Regions from separate parts of the Streptomyces sp. NPDC050211 genome, predicted to be linked through region 3. Evidence: riboswitches for the same ligand, from Rfam matches in the RefSeq annotation. Region 3 holds a riboswitch; each other region holds the start of a gene.

What was found. A riboswitch is a leader RNA that binds a small molecule or an ion and turns the genes downstream of it on or off. The one in region 3 is predicted to bind cyclic di-AMP.
Region 1: linked by a shared signal. The riboswitch ahead of AB0I98_RS22925 (transglycosylase family protein) and the one ahead of AB0I98_RS19320 (M23 family metallopeptidase) in region 3 are both predicted to bind cyclic di-AMP.
Region 2: linked by a shared signal. The riboswitch ahead of AB0I98_RS06310 (NlpC/P60 family protein) and the one ahead of AB0I98_RS19320 (M23 family metallopeptidase) in region 3 are both predicted to bind cyclic di-AMP.
Region 4: linked by a shared signal. The riboswitch ahead of AB0I98_RS22630 (LysM peptidoglycan-binding domain-containing M23 family metallopeptidase) and the one ahead of AB0I98_RS19320 (M23 family metallopeptidase) in region 3 are both predicted to bind cyclic di-AMP.

What each region holds. Positions count from the first base shown of each region.
Region 1 is NZ_JBFALC010000023.1:15,503-20,124, forward strand. It holds gene AB0I98_RS22915 (cytochrome P450) at 1-1,029, shown strand, start outside; gene AB0I98_RS22920 (transglycosylase family protein) at 1,471-2,454, shown strand; cyclic di-AMP (ydaO/yuaA leader) riboswitch at 2,632-2,814, shown strand; gene AB0I98_RS22925 (transglycosylase family protein) at 2,818-3,498, shown strand; gene eno (phosphopyruvate hydratase) at 3,831-4,622, shown strand, end outside.
Region 2 is NZ_JBFALC010000004.1:141,719-146,340, reverse strand. It holds gene pcrA (DNA helicase PcrA) at 1-1,021, opposite strand, end outside; gene AB0I98_RS06315 (ScyD/ScyE family protein) at 1,246-2,334, opposite strand; cyclic di-AMP (ydaO/yuaA leader) riboswitch at 2,598-2,769, shown strand; gene AB0I98_RS06310 (NlpC/P60 family protein) at 2,777-3,934, shown strand; gene AB0I98_RS06305 (tellurite resistance/C4-dicarboxylate transporter family protein) at 4,024-4,622, shown strand, end outside.
Region 3 is NZ_JBFALC010000017.1:25,029-29,650, forward strand. It holds gene AB0I98_RS19305 (GNAT family N-acetyltransferase) at 1-87, opposite strand, end outside; gene AB0I98_RS19310 (HPr family phosphocarrier protein) at 267-548, shown strand; gene AB0I98_RS19315 (GntR family transcriptional regulator) at 664-1,359, opposite strand; gene AB0I98_RS19320 (M23 family metallopeptidase) at 1,548-2,327, opposite strand; cyclic di-AMP (ydaO/yuaA leader) riboswitch at 2,341-2,507, opposite strand; gene AB0I98_RS19325 (pitrilysin family protein) at 2,720-4,108, opposite strand; gene AB0I98_RS19330 (pitrilysin family protein) at 4,105-4,622, opposite strand, start outside.
Region 4 is NZ_JBFALC010000022.1:89,559-94,180, reverse strand. It holds gene AB0I98_RS22635 (SGNH/GDSL hydrolase family protein) at 1-52, opposite strand, end outside; gene AB0I98_RS22630 (LysM peptidoglycan-binding domain-containing M23 family metallopeptidase) at 288-1,253, opposite strand; cyclic di-AMP (ydaO/yuaA leader) riboswitch at 1,258-1,422, opposite strand; gene AB0I98_RS22625 (alpha-galactosidase) at 1,719-3,788, opposite strand; gene AB0I98_RS22620 (tyrosine-protein phosphatase) at 3,960-4,622, shown strand, end outside.

The DNA.
Region 1 (4,622 bases), on a different contig from region 3:
ACCGGCATCCCCGGTGAGCGCAAGGCCGAGTTGATGACGCATCTGCTGAACATCGATCCGCCGGACCACACCAGGCTGCGCAGGCTGGTCTCCAAGGCGTTCACCCCGCGCCGCGTCGCCGAGTTCGCGCCCCGGGTCCAGGAACTCGCCGACGACCTCATCGACGGGTTCGCCGAGAAGGGATCCGCCGACCTCATCCACGAGTTCGCGTTCCCGCTCCCTATCCTCGCCATCTGCGACCTGCTCGGCGTCCCGCGCGAGGACCAGGACGACTTCCGGGACTGGGCGGGCATGATGATCCGGCATCAAGGCGGCCCCAGGGGCGGAGTCGCGCGGTCGGTGAAGAAGATGCGGGGCTATCTCGCCGACCTCATCCACCGCAAGCGCGAGGCCCTCCCCGCCGAACCCACGCCCGGCGAGGACCTCATCTCCGGTCTCATCCGCGCTTCCGACCACGGCGAGCACCTCACGGAGAACGAGGCCGCGGCGATGGCCTTCATCCTCCTGTTCGCCGGCTTCGAGACGACCGTCAACCTCATCGGCAACGGCACGTACGCCCTCCTGACCCACCCCGAGCAGCGCGCCCGCCTCCAGAGGTCCCTCGCCGCCCACGACACCGCCCTCCTGGAAACCGGCGTCGAGGAACTCCTGCGCTACGACGGCCCCGTGGAACTGGCCACCTGGCGGTTCGCCACCGAGCCGCTCACCATCGGCGGGCAGGCGATCGCCGCCGGCGACCCCGTCCTCGTCGTCCTCGCCGCCGCCGACCGGGACCCGGAGCGGTTCGCCGACCCCGACGTCCTCGACCTCGGCCGCCGTGACAACCAGCACCTCGGATACGGCCACGGCATCCACTACTGCCTCGGCGCCCCGCTCGCCCGCCTGGAAGGCCAGACCGCCCTCGCCACCCTCCTCACCCGCCTCCCCGACCTGCGACTCGCGATGGATCCGACCGACCTGAGATGGCGCGGCGGACTCATCATGCGCGGCCTACGCACACTGCCGGTCGAGTTCACGCCGCGGGTCTGATGGCCTGCTGGTCGAGTGCGCGCCGCGGGTCTGCTGGTCTGCCGGTCGAGTGCGCGCCGCGGGTCTGCTGGTCTGCTGGTCGAGTGCGCGCCGCGGGTCTGCTGGTCTGCTGGTCGAGTGCGCGCCGCGGGTCTGCTGGTCTGCTGGTCGAGTGCGCGCCGCGGGTCTGCTGGTCTGCCGGTCGAGTGCGCGCCACCGGTCTGATGGCCTGCCGGTCGCGTTCACCTCGACCGGCTGGTGACTTGCCCGTCGAGTTCGCGCCACCTGGCCAACTCGCCTCACCTGCGCAAAGGTGACACGCACTCACGTCTGTGATCTTCACGTGATCTACGCGGCATTAACTTGTGACAAGTGAGGGGCTGCCTATACGTTCACGGATCAGCGCGGCCCCCCAGCCTCACCCGCCGCGCCGGTCCCTGCTGTCTCGCGAAAGGCCCCCGCATGCTCTCCGGGAACGGTCGTCACCGTCGCCCCCGTCAGGCCCCGGCCCTGCTCGTCGCGGCCGGAGTGACCGGCTCCGCCATCGCCATCCCCCTCCTCGGTGCGAGCGGCGCGAGCGCGGCCGACGGCAGCACCTGGGACAAGGTCGCGGAGTGTGAGAGCGGCGGCGCCTGGAGCGCCAACAGCGGCAACGGGTTCTTCGGCGGACTGCAGTTGCCCCAGGAGGACTGGGAGCGGTACGGCGGCCTCGACTACGCCCCGAGTGCCGACCAGGCCAGCCGTTCCCAGCAGATAGCCGTCGCCGAGAAGATCCTCGCGGACCAGGGCGCCGGCGCGTGGCCCGCATGCGGACTGCTCCACGGCCTCGGTGAGGACTCCCGCTCGGCGAACGTCGACACGGGCCTGGAGGGCGAGGCATCGGCCGAACCGTCCACGTCGCCCGACGCTTCCTCCGACTCATCTGACTCACCCGGTTTGTCCGACTCGCCTGAGTCGTCCTCGTCTTCGGAGTCTTCGGAGTCGTCCCCCTCGGCTTCCCCTTCCTCGTCCTCTCCTTCGCCGTCCTCCCCGTCTCCGTCTGACGAGCCGTCGGATACGACGGACAACCCGGCCAAGTCGGACACATTCGTCGAATCCAGCCCGAGTGCCTCCACGGGTTCCGCCGAGGATGACGATACGGACAAGTCAGGCCAGAGTGGCGGCTCTTCGTACCTTACGGACACCGGCACCGGAACCGGCAAACATCGGGGCGTCAGCGCGGACGAGGCCGAGAGTGAGGTGCGCGCCGACACCGCCGGCCGTCACGCCTCCTACAGCGTCCGCGCCGGGGACACTCTCACGACGATCGCCGACTCCCTTGAGGTGAGCGGCGGATGGCGTGCGCTCTACACCGAGAACCAGGGAACCATCGGTACCGACCCGGACCTCATCATCCCCGGTCAGACCCTCGAAGTCGGTGTCGAAACGGGCGAAAACCAGCGGTAGTTGACTCCCTGTTTAGCGCTGAATGTCCGGTTCGGTGAAAGTGTGGGATGAGTCTCAGAAGCCCTGATCGTCTTTGAAATTCCGCGGATCGCGTGTCTACGGTCATCACCGCTCGCCAACACGAGCCCCGGCTGCCACAACGCCGAATCCTGCCAGTGGCCGCACGGGAACAGTCGTCGCTTAACAGCGCCGTAGGCAGGAGCGGGGGACCCAAGGTAAGTGCCGCGCCCGTCAGTTGACCGAGCGGCTTGGGGTGAAGCCGTGCCCCGTACGAGACCAGAGCCTCGTACGAGACATGGCCGGGCAACTCAACCGGCCCGAACCCGACAGCTCACCTCGCAGGCGTCGGTGAGGGGATCAACCATGCTGTTTTCCGGCAAGGGCAAGCACCGCCGTCCGTCCAAGGCCACTCGGGCCATCGCCATCGCCGGTGTCACCGGTGCCGCCGTCGCCGCCCCGCTGATGGCGGCCGGCAACGCCTCCGCCGCCACCGCCTCCGAGTGGGACGCCGTCGCCCAGTGCGAGTCCGGCGGCAACTGGTCCATCAGCACCGGCAACGGCTACTACGGCGGTCTGCAGTTCTCCGCCTCCACCTGGGCCGCGTACGGCGGCACGCAGTACGCCGCCACCGCCAACCAGGCCTCCAAGGCCCAGCAGATCGAGATAGCCGAGAAGGTCCTCGCGGGCCAGGGCAAGGGTGCCTGGCCGAACTGCGGCACCGGCCTGTCGAGCGCCTCGTACAACGGTTCCTCGTCGAACCAGAGCAGCGAGAGCACCACGCGCTCCAGCGAGGAGCAGTCGGCCTCCCGCTCCGCCGAGCGCCCCGCGCCCGAGCAGAGCACCAAGAAGACCGTCACCACCCCGACCGGCAAGAAGGTCAAGAAGGGCGACGGCGAGTACAAGGTCGTCAAGGGCGACACCCTCAGCACCATCGCCGAGGAGCACGACGTCAAGGGCGGCTGGGCGAAGGTGTTCGAGCTCAACAAGGACATCGTCTCGGACGCCGACCTCATCTACCCGGGTCAGCAGCTGCACCTCAAGTGATCTTGCCTCCGCAGGCAGGACACAGTTGAACCACAGCTCCCTCACATCCGTGGTCCTCATGGTGAAGGCCTCGTGAGGGTCCCCCCGTCCCCACGGGCTCCCCGTCCCCGGTGCGTCATTCCCCCGTACGCACCGGGGCGGGGCTTTTTTCTGCCCCGCTTCTGCCCCGCGTCCGGCTCACTTCTGACACACTTTTTGTTCCGTTCAGAAACAATTTGCTCTCGGTTCTGTCCATCGGGTGGGTGACCCGGTGGCCGATCGCCCGGAGCCGGTTAGGCTCATCTCGCAGAGCCGCTGCGGTCCTGCTAAACCGCGTCACATCCACGAAGGAGATGCTCGTGCCGTCCATCGACGTCGTCGTAGCCCGGGAAATCCTGGACTCCCGAGGCAACCCCACGGTCGAGGTCGAGGTCGGCCTCGACGACGGCAGCACGGGTCGTGCCGCCGTTCCGTCCGGTGCGTCCACCGGCGCCTTCGAGGCCATCGAGCTGCGTGACGGCGACCCCAACCGCTACATGGGCAAGGGCGTCGAGAAGGCCGTCCTCGCCGTCATCGAGCAGATCGGCCCGGAGCTGGTCGGCTACGACGCCACCGAGCAGCGCCTGATCGACCAGGCGATGTTCGACCTGGACGCCACCGACAACAAGGGCTCGCTCGGCGCCAACGCCATCCTCGGCGTCTCCCTCGCCGTCGCCCACGCCGCCTCCGAGGCCAGCGACCTCCCGCTCTTCCGCTACCTGGGCGGCCCGAACGCGCACCTGCTGCCGGTGCCGATGATGAACATCCTGAACGGCGGCTCGCACGCCGACTCCAACGTGGACATCCAGGAGTTCATGATCGCCCCCATCGGCGCGGAGACCTTCTCCGAGGCCCTGCGCTGGGGCGCCGAGGTCTACCACACCCTCAAGAAGGTGCTGAAGACCAAGGGCCTGTCCACCGGCCTCGGCGACGAGGGCGGCTTCGCCCCGAACCTGGAGTCCAACCGCGCCGCCCTCGACCTCATCATCGAGGCCATCAAGCAGGCCGGTTACGTCCCCGGCGAGCAGATCGCGCTCGCGCTCGACGTCGCCGCGTCCGAGTTCTACAAGGACGGCGTCTACGAGTTCGAGGGCAAGTCCCGCTCG
Region 2 (4,622 bases), on a different contig from region 3:
GGATGGTCGCGCCCCGGAAGGCGTAGATCGACTGATCGGCGTCACCGACGACGCACAGTTCGGCGGGGAGCAGGTCGTGCTCGCCCGGCGGTACGTCCTCGTCGTGCTCACCGGTGCCGACGAGTTCGCGTACCAGGGCGTACTGCGCGTGGTTGGTGTCCTGGTACTCGTCGACCATGACGTGCCGGAAGCGGCGGCGGTAGTGCTCGGCGACATCCGGGAAGGCGCGCAGCAGGTTGACCGTCGTCATGATCAGGTCGTCGAAGTCGAGGGCGTTGGCCTCGCGCAGGCGCGACTGGTACATCGCGTACGCCTGGGCGAGGGTCTTCTCGAAGCCGTCGGTGGCCTGGGCGGCGAAGTCCTCCTCGTCGATCAGCTCGTTCTTCAGGTTGCTGATCTTGGCGCTGAAGGACTTGGGCGGGTAGCGCTTGGGGTCGAGGTCCAGGTCACGGCAGACCAGGGCCATCAGGCGCTTGGAGTCGGCGGCGTCGTAGATCGAGAAGGACGAGGTGAAGCCGAGCTTCTTGCTCTCCCGGCGCAGGATGCGCACGCACGCGCTGTGGAAGGTCATCACCCACATCGCGTTCGCGCGCGGGCCGACGAGTTGCTCGACGCGCTCCTTCATCTCGCCGGCGGCCTTGTTGGTGAAGGTGATCGCGAGGATCTGGCCGGGGTGCACCTTCCGCTCGCCGAGCAGGTACGCGATGCGGTGCGTCAGCACGCGCGTCTTGCCGGAGCCGGCGCCGGCCACGATGAGCAGCGGCGAGCCGGAGTGGACGACGGCCGCTCGTTGGTTCTCGTTCAGCCCGTCCAGGAGCGCGGCCGGGTCCACCGCCGGGCGGTGCGCGCCGTCCCGGTAGTACGCGTCCCGGTCCGGCGGCGCGTCGAACTTCCCGCCGAACAGATCGTCCGGAATCGGCTCCGGCACATGATCGTCCTCGGGCGGCGGCGGGGGTTCCTCCGCACGGCCCCGCGGGGCCTGGAGGTCCGCCAGGAAGCTGTCATCAAAGAGGCTGCTCATCGCTCTCCGAGTTTAGGGCCTGCCCGATGGCCCAGTCCGGGGGTCGCGGGGTCTGGCACGCGCACCAGACCCCGCTCGGGTCTGTTGATCAGGAACCGGCGCGAAACCCGAACCGGTCCATCGGACAGACCCTAAGGCGCCCCACTGACAGCCCGCCGCCGCCCTGAGAACATCGCCGAATTCCAAGGCCCAAGGGTCTCAGAGTCGGCGGAGCCCCAGTCGACTCAGAAGCCGAGGATCTTCCAGACCTGGCCGCCCGGCGTCTTTCCCTGGCCCAGGTCCGTTCCGTCGCGATCGGCGACGGACCAGGCCGAGACATAGAGCTTGCCGTCGTACGGGTCGACGGCCACGCCCGCCGGGAAGGGGACCTTCACGTTCGTCCGCTTGCCGTGGGAGACCTTGGTGACGACGCCGGCGAAGAGCTGGCTGACGTACAGGTCGCCCTTGTCGTTGAGGGCGAGGCCGGTGATCGAGCCGAAGCCGGACTTCCAGCCGAGGATCTTGCCGGTCCAGGGGTCGACCTGCCACACGCGCGCGGTGGGCTTCTCACTCTCGCCGTTGAGCTCGCCGACGTAGAGCTTGCCGTCGGGGCCGAGCGCGAGGGAGGTCGGGACGGACTGGTTCTTGTCGTGGTCCGGGAAGACGGTGAAGGGGCGGGCCCGGCCGGACGGCGAGACCTCGATCAGGTCGTTGCCCGCGGCGTCCGCGACGATCTTGCGGCCGTCGGGGAGCGCGAGGACGGCGTACGGGTTGGACTCCACGGATGCCTTGTGCGGGTTGTGCTTCAGCTCCACGGCCGCGATGTCCGCGGCGATCTTCGCCTTGCCGTGGCTGATCTTCAGCAGCTTGCCGAGCTTGTCCCAGGGCGGCGTCGTGGGCACTCCGGCCTCCGGCGGGGCGAAGGTCTCGACGCCCCAGATCTTGCCGTGCCGCGCGGAGACGCCGTCGACGCCGGTCGCGAAGCCGCCGTCCGGGGCGGCGGCCGAGGGCAGGCCCTGCACCACCCTGTGGTGCTTCCACGCGCCCCCGTTCCAGTAGATCTTGGTGACGGCCGACGTGAGGCCGATGCAGGTCTCGCCTTCCGGCCCCTCCCCGATGCACTTCTTGCCGCCCCGGCCGGCCTCGGCGACGTACAGGCGCCCGTGGTCGTACGACAACTGGCGTGGATTGTCGAGGCCCTTCGCGATCGCGCGGACGACGGGTTTACCGCCGGTGCGGCCGTCCTGACCGGCGCCCGCGCTCGCGGGTGCGATGCCCGCGGTGACGGTGAGTGCGACTCCTGTGGCGATGACGAGTGCGGTGCGTTTCCTCATGGCCGTACTCCCTCCCAGCCGCCACGGCTCCCGACCGTGGCTGGCTGGAAGCTACCGCCCCGAAGCGGGCGGACGACGTCACTCCGGACAAAATACGAGCAACTCACCGCAGACCCTTCCGTATTGACCACAGCGAGCGACGTCCTGCGCTAAGGTCACGAAAATGTATCGGGCATATCGCCCATCAACCTTCACAGAGGCCACACGAGTTGGCTAGCGTTCCTCCAGGCCGCACGACCCCTACCGGCGAACGTCGCCGGGCCGTACGGCCTCCGCCGAGTCCGGCACGCCCACGGGGCAGTCCGGAGCCGGGGACCCACCGAACTTGGGGTGAATCGGCCGGACTTCCCTTCGGGAAGCGGTCGTAGGGCAACCCTTCCGAACCACCCGCCCGAACCCGACAGCTAACTCGGTAGGCGGACGATGGAAGGAGTCGCCTCCCTTGGCGTCGCACCGCAAGTCGCGTCCTTCGGGTTCGCGCGTCGCAGGCATACGGACCCCCGCCCTCGCCACGGCGGCCCTCACCTCCGTGGCCCTGCTGTCCCAGTCGGCCAACGCCGCCCCCGCGGCCGACGACAAGCCGAGTCTCGAAGAGGTCGAGAAGAAGGTCGGCGATCTCTACCGCCAGGCCGAGTCGGCGACCGAGAAGTACAACTCGGCGAAAGAGAAGACCACCAAGCAGCGCAAGCGCGTCGACACCCTCCTCGACGACGTCGCGCAGCGCACGCAGAAGCTCAACGAGGCGCGCGAGGAACTGGGTTCCTTCGCCTCGGCCCAGTACCGCACCGGCGCCTCCGCCCCCGACACGGCAACCTTCCTGCTCGCGGACACCCCGCAGGACTACTTCGACCAGACCCAGCTGATGGACCGGATGACCGGCCGTCAGAAGGAGGCGGTCGACGACTTCGTCACGCAGCAGTCCGCGACGATGGAGAAGCGCCGGGAGGCCACCGCGAGCCTCGAGACGCTCACCGAGTCGCAGGGCGACCTGAAGTCCGCCAAGACGACCGTCCAGCAGAAGCTGGCCGACGCGCGCGAGCTGCTGTCGAAGCTGACCGCCGAGGAGAAGGCGCGGCTCGCGGAGATCGAGCGGCAGAAGCAGCAGGAGGCCGAGCGCAAGGCCGCGGAACTCGCCAGGCAGCAGGCGGCGGAGGCGGCGGCCCAGGAGACGGCGCAGCAGCAGGAGAGCGGCACCGGCACGTCGGAGTCCTCCGACACCTCCGTGGCCGACTCCTCGTACGCCACCAAGGCCGAGAAGGTCCTCGCCTTCGCCCGCTCCACGATCGGCAAGCCGTACGTCTGGGGCGCGACCGGCCCCGACTCCTACGACTGCTCGGGCCTCACCCAGGCCGCCTGGAACGCCGCCGGCATCTCCCTCCCGCGCACCACCTGGGACCAGGTGAACGCCGGCACGACGGTCTCCCTCTCCGCCGCCCAGCCGGGCGACCTGGTCTTCTTCTACGACGACATCAGCCACGTCGGCATCTACATCGGCAACGGGATGATGATCCACGCGCCGAAGCCGGGGGCGTATGTGCGCGAGGAGTCGATCTTCTACGACGGTGAGTCGTCGATCCACAGCGTGGTACGGCCCGCCTGACGGGACGGGGACGCGGCACAGGCGGTTTTCCGTAGGCACGCGCGCGTGCCCCGCTCTCAAGGCGCGTGCCGCTCCCTACCATCGGGCCCATGCCCAGCCTCTCTCCCCTCCGCGCCTGGTGGGCACAGCGCTCGCCGACGGCCGGTGCCACCGTTATGGCGACCGGCATCGTGTCGGTCGGTCTGCATCTGACGGGGTACGAGGTCCTGTCCCGTATCGCCCTCGCGGCGGCCTGCGCGGCGTGGCTGGGACTGGCCGCGGACTTCGTCGTACGGCTGCCGCGGCGGCGGGAGAGGTGGGCCGCGGAGACGGCGGCGCCGGGCGCGCTCACCGCCGTGGCGGCGACGACGGTCCTCGGCACCCGTTTCTCCGCCCTCGACTGGCAGCCGCTCGCCGAGGCGCTGCTCGCACTGGCCGCCGTGCTGTGGCCCGTGCCGCTCTTCGCCGCCGTACGGCACTGGCGGCGGCGTATGCCGGGCACGGTGTTCCTCGGCTGTGTGGCCACACAGGGACTCGCGGTGCTCGGCGCCACCCTGGCCGCCGCCGAGGGGGCGGCCTGGCTCGCGCGGGCGGCGATGGTGCTGTTCTGGCTGGGGCTTGTGCTGTACTGCGTTGCGCTGGCCTGCTTCGATCTGCGGCAGGTGGCCGAAGGCGCCGGTGATCACTGGGTCGCGGGCGGCGCGCTCGC
Region 3 (4,622 bases):
GCGGATGCGCGCGGTGCCGCCGTCGCGCAGCACCACGTCGGCTTCCCAGTGGGCGGGGTACTCGTGCCGGTCCGGCGCGCTCTGCATGGGGCCCAGAGTACGGCTCGCGTACGACAACGGCGCGAGGCAGTCTGTGGAGGACGGAAGTCGGGCCGAGGCCGCGGTCCGACGGCACTTCAAGCACGGGACGCACGAGCGTTCCGGGCTTGCTTCGCGATATGGGAAACTGGTCTAGACAACCCTGAACACCTGAAGGGCAGCATCACATGGCTGAGCGCCGCGTCAACGTCGGCTGGGCCGAGGGTCTCCACGCCCGCCCCGCCTCCATCTTCGTCCGGGCCACCACGGCCTCAGGGGTCCCCGTGACGATCGCCAAGGCCGACGGCAACCCCGTCAACGCGGCCTCCATGCTGGCTGTCCTCGGGCTCGGCGCCCAGGGCGGCGAGGAGATCGTGCTCGCCTCCGACGCCGAGGGCGCGGACATCGCCCTCGACCGGCTGGCGAAGCTGGTCGCCGAGGGGCTCGAGGAGCTTCCCGAGACCGTCTGAGAAGCAGAATTGAAGGGCTCGTCCGAATTACCGGGCGAGCCCTTCGCATTTTCCGATCGCGGGCAGCAGAAATAATCCCCCACGAATTAGCCCCTCTTTGTATACGGCTCTTGTGTTAATGCCGCAGGCTCGTCATGTTTACGGGATGTTGCGAGTTCCTCACACGCTCCGTGCGCTCTCCCGGGACACCGAATCGCAGCCGGTGCACGACCGTCGAGCGCTCCGTGTGCTGCGCCGTGACCGCCCGCGCGCGCTCGCCGTCGCCGCGCGCCACGGCGTCGACGATCGCGCCGTGCTCCGCCCAGGACTCCACGGGGTTGGCCGGCGCCTCCACGGCGTACATCCAGGCGATCTTGTGCCGCAGCTGCGTCAGCATCGAGGTCAGCGCTGGGCTGCCGGAGGCCTGGGCGAGCGTCTCGTGGAACCAGCCGCCCAGGGAGCGCAGATCCTCGCTGTTGCCCCGCCTGGCCCGCTCCTGACCCAGCCTGACCAGGCCGCGCAGCACCTTCAGATGCGCCTCGGTGCGCCGCTGGGCGGCCCGGGAGGCGCCGAGCGGCTCCAGGAGCATGCGCATCTCCAGCAGGTCGGCGGCCTCCTGCTCGGTCGGTTCCGCGACGCACGCGCCCGCGTGCCGCCGGGTCACCACGAACCCCTCGGCTTCCAGCGTGCGCAGGGCCTCGCGGACGGGGACGCGCGAGACGCCGTAGCGGCGCGCCAGGAGTTCTTCGGTGAGTCGGCTGCCACGCTCGTAGACACCGGCGACGATGTCGTCCCGGATCGCCGTGCATACCGAGTGCGCCGGAATACGCATGACCGACCTCCGCTTTAATCCCCGTGAAACGTCGACGATTGACGCGTGTTCAGTGACTCTATGGCAATGAGCCGGAATTTCCGATGGCGGGTCGGAATCCATGGATATTTTTTGGACAGCCGGGGGTATGAAAGGCCGAAAGCCCCGGCTCGGGGAGCCGGGGCCCAGGGTCGCTCAGAGGTCTGTCGTCAGAGGTTCACGCCGTGCGAGCGCAGGTAGGCGACGGGGTCGATGTCGGAGCCGTACTCCGCGGTCGTACGGGCCTCGAAGTGCAGATGCGCCCCGGTGACGTTGCCGGTCGCGCCGGAGAGGCCTATCTGCTGGCCCGGGGTGACGCTCTGGCCCACCGAGACGCCGATGGACGACAGATGGCCGTACTGGGTGTACGTGCCGTCGTTCATCTTGATCACGACCTGGTTGCCGTACGAGCCCTCCCAGCCCGCCTCGACGACGGTGCCGCTGCCGACCGCGTGGACGGAGGTGCCGCTGGCGGCGTGGAAGTCGACGCCGGTGTGGCTGCCGGAGGACCACACGGAGCCGCCGGCGCCGTAGCCGGTGGAGACGTACGAGCCGGTGATCGGCAGGACGTAGCTGTTGAGGCGCTTGCGCTCGGCCTCGCGGGCGGCGCGCTCCTTGGCCTCGCGGGCCTGCTGCGCCCGCTCCGCCGCGGCCTTCTTCTTCGCCTCGGCGGCCTTCTTCTTGGCTTCGGCGGCCTTCTTGGCGGCGGCGGCTTCTTCGGCGGCCTGCTGCTGGGCGGCGGCCTGTTCGGCGATCTGGTCGGCGGCGGCGCTGCTGAGGACCGGGATCAGGCCGGTCGTCTCGGCCGCCGGCTCGGCGGCGAGTGCGGGAGCGGCCAGGGTGCCGATGACGCCGGTGGTGGTGAGGGCCGCGACGCCCGCCGCGCGGGCGGTGGTGCGCTGGATGCGGCTGGGACGGCGGTGCTTCCCGGTGGCGCGGGTGAACGCCATGTAGTGGCTGGTCCTTTCCTTCCTTCTCGCCTACCGGGTTAGCTGACGGGTTCGGAGCAGGAAGGTCTCCTACGGACCCCCTCGCGGCACGCGCGGGCATCCGATTCACCCCAGGGACTACGTTGGTGGGTCCCCGGCTCCCCTGGCTCGCGCCATCTGGGGACTCGGCGATGACTGCCCGGTGCCGCGGGTGCGGCGCAGTGCCTGACGGACAGCCCGGAAGACGCTAAACGGGGCATCTGTCAATCCCCAAACGGATCACGGCTTTTGTAGCGCATGCCACAGGCCAGACAGGCAACCTCTCCCGTAATTCGGGCATAAGGGAGCCCCGGTGACGCTTCCGTCACCGGGGCTCCACGCGCGCGTGCCCGAGAGTTCGCCTCTCCTCGGCTCTACTCGGCGGACACGACCGTGACTTGACCGATGCCGAGGGCCTCCACCGGCTCCTTGATCTGCGCCGCGTCGCCCACGAGCACCGTCACCAGACGGTCCACCGGGAAGGCGCGTACGGCAGCCGCGGTGGCCTCGACGGTGCCGGTCGCGGCGAGCTCCCGGTACAGCGTGGCCTGGTAGTCGTCCGGCAGGTACTGCTCCACCTGGTCGGCCAGTGTGCTGGCCACGGCCGCGGCGGTCTCGTACTTCAGCGGCGCCACACCGACCAGGTTCTGTACGGCGACATCGCGCTCGGCGTCGGTGAGCCCGTCGGCGGCGAGCGTCCGCAGCACCGTCCACAGGTCCTGCAGCGCGGGACCGGTGTTCGGGGTGTCGACGGAGCCGCTGATGGCGAGCATGCCGGCGCCCGAGCCGTCCGGGGCGGACCTGAGGACCTGCCCGAACGCCCGCACTCCGTAGGTGTAGCCCTTCTCCTCGCGCAGGACGCGGTCGAGCCGGGAGGTGAGGGTGCCGCCGAGGCAGTAGGTGCCGAGCACCTGGGCGGGCCACACGCGGTCGTGCCGGTCGACACCGACGCGGCCGATGAGCAGCTGCGTCTGGACGGCGCCGGGGCGGTCCACGATGACGACGCGGCCGGTGTCGTCGGCGGTCACCGGCGGCACCGGCCGCGGCTGCGCGGGCGAGCCGGTCCAGGCGCCGATCGTCTCGCCGAGCAGCACGTCCAGGTCGATGCCTGTGAGGTCGCCGACGACCACGGCGGTGGCCGTGGCGGGACGTACGTGCTTCTCGTAGAAGGCGCGTACGGCCGCGGAGTCGATGTTCTCGACCGTCTCCTCGGTGCCCTGGCGCGGACGCGACATGCGCGAGTCGGCCGGGAACAGCTCCTTGGACAGCTCCTTGGCGGCCCGGCGGGAGGGGTTGGCCAGCTCGTGCGGGATCTCGTCGAGGCGGTTGCGGACGAGCCGTTCGACCTCGCTGTCGGCGAAGGCGGGCGCCCTGAGGGCGTCGGCGAGCAGGCCGAGCGCCTTGGACAGCCGCGAGGCCGGGACCTCCAGGCTGAGCCGGACGCCGGGGTGGTCGGCGTGCGCGTCGAGGGTGGCTCCGCAGCGCTCCAGCTCGGCGGCGAACTCCTCGGCGGAGTACTTGTCGGTGCCCTCGGAGAAGGCCCGCGCCATGATCGTGGCAACACCGTCGAGGCCCGCCGGTTCGGCCTCCAGCGGCGCGTCCAGGAGCACCTCCACGGCGACGACCTGCTGGCCGGGGCGGTGGCAGCGCAGGACCGTGACGCCGTTGTCGAGGATCCCGCGCGCGGGGGCCGGGAACGCCCACGGCCTGGCCTCGCCGGCCCGGGGCTCGGGGTGGAATTCCATAGTGGCGAGCTCGGTCACTTGGCCGCCTCCTCGTTGTCGTCGGTGGCTTCCACGGTCGCCGCGGACTCCAGGTCTTCGGTGGGTTCCTCGACGGTCTCCGTGGGGACGGTCGGCTCGTAGACGAGCACCGCGCGGTTGTCGGGCCGCAGGCGTGCCTTGGCGACCTCCTGGACCTCCTCGGCGGTCACCTCGAGCACCCGCCCGACGGCGGTGAGGGCGAGCTGCGGGTCGCCGAACAGGACGGCGTACCGGCACAGTTCGTCGGCGCGGCCCGCGACCGTGCCGAGCCGGTCCAGCCACTCGCGCTCCAACTGGGCCTGGGCGCGCTCCATCTCCTCGGCCGTGGGGCCCTCCGCGGCGAACCGGGCGAGCTCCTCGTCGATGGCGGTCTCGATGACGGGCACCTCGACGTCACCGGACGTCTTCACGTCCAGCCACCCCAGGGAGGGGGCGCCGGCCAGCCGCAGCAGGCCGAACCCGGCGGCGACGGCCGTACGGTCGCGTCGTACGAGCCGGTTGTAGAGGCGGGAGG
Region 4 (4,622 bases), on a different contig from region 3:
CGCCGACGCCCTCGGTGAAGCTGTCCCCCACCGCCACGTACGACCCGATCACTGATCTGATGTCATTCTTCGAATCGTCTGCCACGTCGGCCCATGATTCACCTTCGGATGTGAGCTACGCGACCGTAGGAAGGGGTTGACGGACGGTGAGATAAGCCACTCCTAAAGTGTTCGCCAATTCAGGAATACGTCCCGACCGGGATTCCCGCACGGCCGGCACCGAAGGCCGGACCCGGGGATCGGGGTCCGGCCTTCGGTGGCGTGGGGGACGCTTCAGGCGCCGGGTGTCAGCTGACGGAGACACCCTTCGAGCGGAGGTAGGCGACGGGGTCGACGTCCGAGCCGTAGTCCGGGGTGGTGCGGATCTCGAAGTGCAGGTGCGGGCCGGTCGAGTTGCCGGTCGAGCCGGAGAGGCCGATCTGCTGGCCCGCGGTCACGCTCTGGCCGCTGGAGACGGAGAGCGAGGACAGGTGGGCGTACTGCGCGTAGTGGCCGTCGGCCAGCTTGATGACGACCTCGTTGCCGTACGCGCCGCCCCAGCCCGCGGAGACGACCGTGCCCGCACCGACGGCCTTGAGCGGAGTGCCGGTCGGGGCGGCGAAGTCGACGCCGGTGTGGTAGCCGCTGGACCACATGCTGCCCGACATGCGGTACGGGGTACCGATGCTGGCACCGGCCACGGGGAGGGCGAAGCCGCCGGCCGTGCTCGTGGTGTCGGAGGACTGGGTGGTCGCCGTGTTCGAGGACGACTTCGACGAACCCGAAGCGGATGAACCAGATGAATCAGAAGAACCGGACGACTTCGGCGAAGAAGAGGACGATGAAGACGAAGCCGACGAAGAGGACGACGACTTGGAAGAACCGGTCGTGGCCTTCTTGCCGATCGAGAGCTTCAGGCCGGGGTGGATCATCGACGGGTCGGAGCCGACGGCCTCGCGGTTGTCCGCATAGAGCTTCTTCCAGCCACCGCTGACATTCTGCTCGTCGGCGATCTTCGAAAGGTAGTCACCGGCCCGCACCGAATAGGTCCGTACACCCGAGCTCTTCGCGGCGGCGGTCTTCTCCGCGGCCTTCTTTTCGGTCGTCGGAACCGACTGAACGGCCTTTTCCGAAACCGACTTGGCGGGAGCGGCATGCGCTCCGGTGGCCCCGAGGAGCGGGAGGGCGAGCGCGGCGCCACCGGTTCCGGCGACGGCGATGGAGCGAGTGAAGCGCTGGCTCTTGGGACGGCGGTGCTTACCCTTCGCGGGCATGACGAATTCCTCTCCGGCGCCTACGAGGTGAGCTGTCGGGTGCGGACTGGAGATGTCCGGCCGCGCGGTGGCGACTTAACCCCTAGCCGTTCCGGAGACCGGAACAGGCGGTTGTACCTGTGGGTCCCCCGCTCCTGCCGTTCACGGGTGAGTTGAGCGGTCTCCGGGCGGCGGCAGGATTGGGCGTCCGTCCGGATTGGTGGCGAACGTAAGCGACCAAGACGCAAAGGGACAAGCAAGAGGTTCCACGGTTGTGCGTTTCTCTTGATCCCTTGTGAGAAAACCCAGTCACCCTCCGTGAATTCCACCCCGGCCAGTGGATTCAATCCCCTGGAAAACCACGTGAATTACGTGAACATGACGGACAACGCTCGGTCACGAATATGACGCTGCTCACGCAGCTTCACCACAGGACGCTTTATTCCAGAGCGAGTTGGAATGAAGATCCTAATTCGGACAGATCACTCAGATGCGACGCAGGCGGAGAACTGCCGCATCGAGGTCACCACGCAGCCCCGTGCGCAACCCGTGGTGCAGCAAGACCGCACCCCGGTGAACTTCGCCCGTTTCGCGGCATTCATACGACCCTGTCGGGTCGAGGCCGCGCAGTCGCAGCGCCGGAACGGGCTCGCCGTAACGCTGCGCCTCGAGCCAGGCGAGGACGACGGTCTCGTCGCCGAGCACGTACTGCACCGCACTCAGCCCGCCCTGCGGGGGCCGCAGCCGGTAGAGGTCGCCGCGCTGCACGAGGGGCCGGATCTCCTTGTACAGACCCACCCAGTTCCGAGCCTCGGCCAGCTCGTCGTCCGTCCACTCGGTGAGGTCACCGCCGACCCCGAGCACCCCGGCCATGGCGCTCACGAAGCGGAAGCGCAGCGAGCTGACCCGGCCGTTGAGCATGGCGTTCGGGCTGTCGGTGACCCAGGCCGCCATCACGCGCGCGGGGTGGACCTGGCTGAAGCCGTGCTGGATGGCGAGCCGGTCGAGCGGGTCGGTGTTGTCCGAGGTCCACACCTGGTCGGTACGGCCCAGCACGCCGAGGTCGATCCGGCCGCCGCCGCCCGAGCAGGACTCGAAGGCGACGCCGGGGTGCGCGTCCCGCAGCCGGTCCAACAGCCCGTACAGCGCACGCACATGGTCCACCCACAACCGCTGCGGATACGCCTCTCCCGGCCAGCCCGCGTCGGTGAAGCAGCGATTGAAGTCCCACTTCACATAGTCGATCGGGGCACTGGAGAGGAGCGTGTCGAGCTGCTCCCTGAGGTATTCCTGAACGTCCCCGCGGGCGAGGTTCAGTACGAGCTGATTGCGGAATTCCGTCCGCTTGCGCCCGGTTTGGTGCTGCACCCATTCAGGGTGGGCGCGATACAGGTCGCTGTCCGGATTGACCATTTCGGGCTCGACCCAGATGCCGAATTGCATACCGAGACCGTGCACGTGGTCCGCCAGCGGCTTGAGCCCGCCGGGGAAGCGGTCGGGGTTGGGTGTCCAGTCGCCGAGCCCGGCCCGGTCGCTGGTCCGTGCCCCGAACCAGCCGTCGTCGACCACGAACAGCTCCACGCCCATGTCCGCGGCCCGCCGCGCCAGCGCCCGCTGCTGCTCCTCGGAGATCTCGAACTCGGTGGCCTCCCAGGAGTTGAAGAGCACCGGCCGGTCCTCGCCCGCGTCCGGAATGACATACGTCCGCTGGTACGCGTGCCAGGCGCGGCTCGCCCCGCCGTAGCCGCCGTCGCTCCACAGACCGGCGAAGACGGGCGTCGTGAACGACTCGCCCGCCGCCAGCCGCAGCAGGCCCGAGTCGTCGTAGCCGGCGCCGCCGGTGATCTGCACGCGCGCGTCGGCGAGTTGGGCCACAGCGATCCGCCAGGACCCGGACCAGCCGAGCGCGCAGCCGTAGACCTCGCCGCGCTCCTCGGTCGCGTCGGTGTCCAGCGCGACCCAGGGCAGGTGCTGATGTCCGGTATGTCCGCGGCGGCTGCCGATGACCTTCTCACCGTAGGTGAGGTCGGAGCGCACGAGGCGGGACTCCGCGGCCCAGCGGCCGTGCAGCTGGGAGAGCCGCCAGCTGTCGCGGTCGGGCAGGGTCCAGGCCGCGGAGTCGGCCCGCAGCAGCTCGACCTCCGGCCCTTCGTTGTCGAGGGTCACCCAGCGCTCCACCACGTCGTCGCGCATCCGGTAGTGCAGCGTGACGGCCAGGCCGCCGTCGCGGAATCGCAGTCGCAGCGCGTCGCCCTCGGACTCGTACGCCTCGAAGCGCCACTCGGTGCCGCGCCGCTCCTCGGTGCGTACGGAGAGGGCGGGCCGGGCGAAGCGGGGGCCGCCCTCGACGGGGTACTCCTCGCGTCCGTCGAGCGGGGCCTCGAAGGGCCGGTAGTCCGGCAGCGGACGGACGGCGAGGGCCTCGGCGTCGGCGAGCGTGATCCGCGGGCCCCAGTGCAGGTGCAGCAGCTCGTGGCTGTCGGTGAGATGGATGGCGTAACCGCTGGTCGGCCCGGTCAGGAGCCACGTACGGCCGTTCTCGGAAATTTCCAGCATCACGTCTCCACAGTTCCGAACAGGTGCACTCAAGTACCAACATCATCTATGTCCGTGAACCCCGGGACAACGCCTGTGGACAACTCATTGCCCCAGGAATCCATGTCGTATGGTCGAGTGCGTGCCCGTCGACGAGCCGCGCCGACGAAGCCGACTGGGAGGGGAGCCCCCGTGACGCAGCAGATCCCGTCGACCGAGCCGGAGCTGGCCCGCGTGCGCAACTTCCGTGACGTGGGCGGACTGCCGACCGTGGACGGACGACGGGTGCGACAGGGCGTGCTGTACCGCAGCGGGCATCTCGCGCACGCGACCGAGGAGGACGCGGCGTTCCTCGGCTCGCTCGGCCTGCACACGATCTTCGACTTCCGCAACGCGGCCGACCAGAAGCTGGAGGGCCCGGACGTCGAGCTGCCCGGCGTGCGGAATGTGAACCTCCCGCTGACCGACCCGGCGGACGGCGCCGAGTTCTGGAAGATGGTCCGCGACGGCGACATCGACCAGCTGCGCACGATCCTCGCCGACGGCAAGGCCGCGCAGCGGATGATCACCTCGTACCGCACGATCATCAAGGAGCGCACCGCCGAGCACTCCCGCGTGCTGCACGCGCTCGCCGAGGACAGCCTCCCCGCCCTGATGCACTGCGCGGCCGGCAAGGACCGCGCCGGGCTCTCCATAGCCGTGACGCTGCTCGCCCTGGGCGTCGAGCGCGAGGCGATCGTGGCGGACTACCTGGAGTCGAACGCCAAGCACCGCCGCTACAAGGTCCACCGCAGCAGCAGTTCGGCCTCCGCCTACTCCCCCGAGGTCATGGAACTGCTCAGCCCTCTCTTCGAC